2 regions of the Microbacterium sp. NPDC077391 genome follow, and region 1 is predicted to be linked to the other one. Evidence: riboswitches for the same ligand, from Rfam matches in the RefSeq annotation. Region 1 holds a riboswitch; the other holds the start of a gene.
What was found. A riboswitch is a leader RNA that binds a small molecule or an ion and turns the genes downstream of it on or off. The one in region 1 is predicted to bind thiamine pyrophosphate.
Positions count from the first base shown of each region.

Region 2: linked by a shared signal. The riboswitch ahead of thiM (hydroxyethylthiazole kinase) and the one ahead of AB0O65_RS09665 (ECF transporter S component) in region 1 are both predicted to bind thiamine pyrophosphate.

Region 1 covers NZ_JBFBMI010000003.1:306,822-309,267, forward strand. Annotated here, with positions in the region: gene AB0O65_RS09660 (D-alanyl-D-alanine carboxypeptidase) at 1-1,082, opposite strand, end outside; TPP riboswitch at 1,157-1,266, shown strand; gene AB0O65_RS09665 (ECF transporter S component) at 1,271-1,903, shown strand; gene AB0O65_RS09670 (ABC transporter ATP-binding protein) at 1,906-2,446, shown strand, end outside.
Region 2 covers NZ_JBFBMI010000005.1:13,740-16,185, reverse strand. Annotated here, with positions in the region: gene AB0O65_RS12565 (NAD-dependent epimerase/dehydratase family protein) at 1-631, shown strand, start outside; TPP riboswitch at 705-798, shown strand; gene thiM (hydroxyethylthiazole kinase) at 790-1,653, shown strand; gene AB0O65_RS12555 (bifunctional hydroxymethylpyrimidine kinase/phosphomethylpyrimidine kinase) at 1,650-2,446, shown strand, end outside.

The DNA of each region.
Region 1 (2,446 bases):
GCACCGGGGATGTCGGCCGAGCGGGTGGCGACGATCTCGGCGAAGACGGGATTCGCCATCGCGAGCTCGGCGATCTGGATCAGCGCTGCGGGCGGCGCCACATTCGCTTCGCTGAAACCCGAGGGGGAGGCGAGGGTGACGCCCTCGATGCCGCGGTCGCTGAGCCACTTCGCCGACGCCTCGGCGAACCCGCGCTGCGAGCCCCAGATCTCCTTCGCGAGGCGGTCGATGTAGTTGTTCGCCGAGCCCAGCATGACGCCCTGCAGCATCTGATACTCGGTCAGGCTGCCGCCGACCGGCACATCGAGCGACGACTGGTCCATGCTGCGGTAGCGCCAGAACTCGCGGGCGTCCGCGAGGGTGAAGGCGAAGCTCGGGCCCTGCTCGCCGACCTTCAGCGGCAGCTCGTCGAGCACCATCATCACGCTGACCACCTTCGAGATGCTCGCGATCTCGCCGGCCGACGCGGTGGACGCGACCGGTGTCATGCCCTGGATGCCCACGGCCGCACTGCCCGTGGTGGGCCACGTCATGGTCGCGGCCGGAGCGGGAGCGATCTCGATGGTGGATGCCTCGACCACCGGCGCCACCTCGTCCAGCGGCCACAGCAGCATGGTCGAGACGTACGCGCCGCACAGCGCGAGGACGAAGCCGAGCGGCAGGAGCACGCGAGGACGACGCCACTCCGGGGTGAGCCGGGCGCCGGCGAAGAGGTCGCGCGGCTGCGCCCCCCGGGCGTGCTCGTCGAGCAGGTCGGACGGCTCCAACCAGGTCAGTGCTGTGGGCGGGCGGGTGGCGTCCGCCCACTCCGTCTGAGACTCACCGCCCGTGTGCGACTCCTCGGCTGCGCGGGGCTCCTCGGCTGCGCGGGAGCGGGTTCCCGCGGGCTCCGCGGTCGGCAGCGCCGCGTCGGGGGCATCCGCAGCCGCAGCATCCTCGACGGCGAACCGCTCCGGTCCGAGGCTCTCGCCGAACGCGGGAAGCGCCGCCGCACCGGCGGAGGGATGCTCGGCACGTGCGCGAGTGCGCTCGCGCACGGCACGGCGCGTCGCCGGCGTCGTCGACTTGGGGGGAGGTGTCACGCGACCACGCTACAGCCCGGTGTTTCACGGAACGAAACGCCCGCCCCGGATGGTGGCGACCGGGGCTATGATCGTGCCATCACCACGGGAGTCCGGACAGCCGGGCTGAGAGGAAGCGATCCGCGCTTCGACCGTCGAACCTGATCCGGATCATGCCGGCGCAGGGAGGAGTTCAGATGAGCACGTCCATGTCCGCGTCCACCGCGCAGACCACCCCCGCACCCGCCGCTCGCAACCTGCGCTGGCGCGTCGTCGACATCGTCGTCGCCGCCGTGCTCGGCGTCGCGATCGGCCTGCTGTTCTGGGGCTGGAACATCATCGGCGGCGCCTGGTTCGGGGCCGCCGACGCCCTGACCCCCGGATTCGGCGGCATCGCCGTCGGCATCTGGCTGATCGGCGGCGTCATCGGCGGACTCGTGATCCGCAAGCCCGGCGCCGCTCTCGTCGTCGAGCTGATCGCCGCGATCATCTCCATGCTCATCGGCAACGTGTGGGGCGTGTCGACGGTGCTCTCCGGGCTCGTGCAGGGTCTCGGCGCCGAACTGATCTTCGCGCTGTTCCTCTACCGCCGGTTCGGCATCGTCGTCGCCGCCCTCTCGGGCGTGGGTGCGGCGGTGGCCGCGTGGGTCTTCGAGATGTTCTATGGCTCGTCGCCGAACTTCCTCAAGAGCATCGAGTTCAACGCGATCTACCTCGGTGCGCTCGTCATCTCGGGTGCGCTGCTGGCCGGCGTGGTCGGCTGGCTGCTCGTGCGCGCGCTCGCCTCGACGGGGGCGCTGAGCCGGTTCGCGGCCGGCCGGGAAGTGCGCCAGGAGGTCTGAGCGTGTCGTCTCCGGCTCGCGTCACCGCGAACGGGTGGGGCTGGCGCTACGCCGGCCGACGGCTGCCCGCGGTCAGCGACGTCTCGTTCACCATCGAGCCCGGCGAGCGGGTGCTGCTGCTGGGTGCCTCGGGCGCCGGCAAGTCGACGCTGCTCGCCGGCCTCGCCGGCGTGCTCGGCGACGCTGATGAGGGCGAGCGCACCGGTGCGCTGCTCGTCGACGGGGCCGCGCCCGAGTCGCAGCGAGGGCGGATCGGCCTGGTGCTGCAGGACCCGGATGCCGGGGTCGTGCTGTCGAAGGTCGGCGATGACGTGGCCTTCGGCTGCGAGAACCTCGGCGTGCCGGCAGACGAGATCCCCGGCCGCGTCGCATCGGCGCTCGAGTCCGTCGGTCTCGATGTGCCGCTGGATCGTCCCACGAAAGCCCTCTCGGGTGGCCAGAAGCAGCGCCTCGCGCTGGCCGGCGTCCTCGCGATGCAGCCCGGTCTGCTGCTGCTCGACGAGCCGACCGCGAACCTCGACCCGGCCGGGGTGCGGGAGGTGC
Region 2 (2,446 bases), on a different contig from region 1:
GCCGGCCCAGCGCGGCGACGCGTACGACTACGGTGCGCAGAAGGTCGCTGCGGAAGACGCCGTGACGGCGCTGGTCGAGAACGCGCTGATCGTGCGCCCTGGACTCATCGTCGGCGCGGGCGACCCGAGCGACCGCTTCGGGTACTGGCCGGCGGCTTTCGCCCGGGCGGGGAGCGAGCCCGTGCTGGTGCCCGAATCGGCCGACCGCTCCGTGCAGGTGGTCGACGTCGACGACCTGGCTGACGTCGTCGTCGGTGAGCTCGGGCAAGGGGTCATGAACGCCATCGGAGACGTGCATCCGCTCGCCGAGCTGCTCAGCCGCATCCGTGCCGGGGCGGGACACACCGGGGAGCTGCGGGAGGCGAGCGACGAGTGGCTGGAGGGGCACGGCGTGCAGTACTGGATGGGGGAGAGGTCGCTTCCTCTCTGGCTGCCCGCCGACATGCCCGGCTTCATGCGCCGTGACAGTTCCGCTTACCGGGCGGCCGGAGGGGTGCACCGCCCGCTCGCCGAGACGATCCGCGCGGTTCTCGACGACGAGCGCACCAGGGGTCTGGACCGTGCGCGCCGCGCGGGCCTGAGTCGCGCGGACGAGCTCGCTCTCCTCGCCCAGCTGACGTCGCCCAGCTGAGTCGCCCTGACATGTCGCCCTGACACGGAGCGTCATTCCGGCCGCCCCGGTCGGTGTCCTCGCTAGACTCGCGGGCAGTGACACGGGGTGCCGCATCCGCGGCTGAGATCACACCCGTCGAACCTGATCTAGTTCGTACTAGCGAAGGGATGTCGCCCATGTGCGATCCGCTGCGTCCATCCGTCCGTATCCCGGCGGTCTCCGCCGAGCTTCTCACCCGTGTGCGGCAGATACCGCCGCTCACGCACTGCATCACGAACACCGTCGTCACGGGCTTCACCGCGAACGTGCTCCTCGCCGCGGGCGCGTCGCCCGCGATGGTGGACATCGTCGGAGAGGCCGGCATGTTCGCCCGGCTGGCCTCGGGTCTGCTGATCAACCTCGGCACCCCGACGCCGGAGCAGCGGGCGGCCAGTCGTGAAGCCGTCGCCGGAGCGAACGACGCGGGCACGCCGTGGGTCCTCGACCCGGTCGCGGTCGGCGCCCTCCCCGTGCGCACCGCCCTCGCCGGCGAGCTGGTGCGGCTGCGGCCGACGGCCGTGCGCGGCAACGCCAGTGAGATCCTCGCGCTGGCCGGCAGCGGCTCGGGCGGGCGAGGGGTGGACGCGCTGGATGACCCGGACGCCGCGCTGGATGCGGCTCGTTCCCTCGCCACCCGCTTCGGCGCCGTGGTCGCCGTCTCCGGGCCGGTCGATCTCCTCACCGACGGCACGCGCGTCATCCGGGTCGCGAACGGGGATGCACTGCTCACCCGCGTGACCGGCGGCGGCTGCGCCCTCGGGGCGCTCATGGCCGCCTTCCTCGGCGCTGCGCGTGACACCGACGCGGACGCCCTGGAGGCGGTCGCGGCGGCCACGCTCGTCTACACCCTGGCAGCCGAGCACGCGGCTCGCGTCGCCGACGGGCCCGGCAGCTTCGCGGTCGGCCTGCTCGATGCCCTCGCCGGAATCGACCCGACCGACATCGCCGCCGAGGCGCGGGTCGAGCAGCACGATGCGCTCGTCGAGGAGGTCGCGAGATGACCCGTGACCTGTCTATCCACCTGGTGACCGACTCCGCCCTGTGCGGCGAACGCGGTGTCGTCGACACGGTCCGCGAGGCCGTCGCCGGGGGCGTGAGCGTGGTGCAGCTGCGAGACAAGAGCGCCTCCGACGCGTCGGTGATCGAGCAGCTCATCGCCCTCAGCGACGTGATCGACGGCCGCGCGGCGCTTGTCGTCGACGACCGGATCGACGCGGCTCTCGAGGCGCGACGGCGGGGAGCGCGAGTCGACGGAGCGCATGTCGGACAATCGGACATGCCGGTCGCCGAGGCTCGGCGTCTGCTCGGACCCGACGCGCTGATCGGACTCACCGCGAACACGTCCGCTCACCTCGCCGCCGTGCGCGCGCTGCCCGCCGGGACCGTCGACTATGTCGGCATCGGAGTGATCCGACCCACCAGCACCAAGCCGGACCACCCGCCTGCTCTCGGCCTCGACGGATTCGCCGCGCTCGCCGCCGAGAGCCCGGTGCCGGTCGTGGCGATCGGCGGCATCCGGACCGACGACGTCGCCGCGCTGCGCCAGGCGGGGGCGGCAGGGGTCGCCGTCGTCTCCGCCGTCTGCGCCGCGCCCGACGCCCGTCGCGCGGCGCGCGAACTCCGGCGTCGGTGGACGGGGCGCACCGTCCCGCGCGTGCTCAGCATCGCCGGCAGCGATCCCTCCGGCGGCGCGGGGATCCAGGCCGACCTCAAGTCGATCGCCGCGCACGGCGGATACGGGATGGCCGCCGTGACCGCCCTGACGGCCCAGAACACCCGGGGCGTGCACGGCGT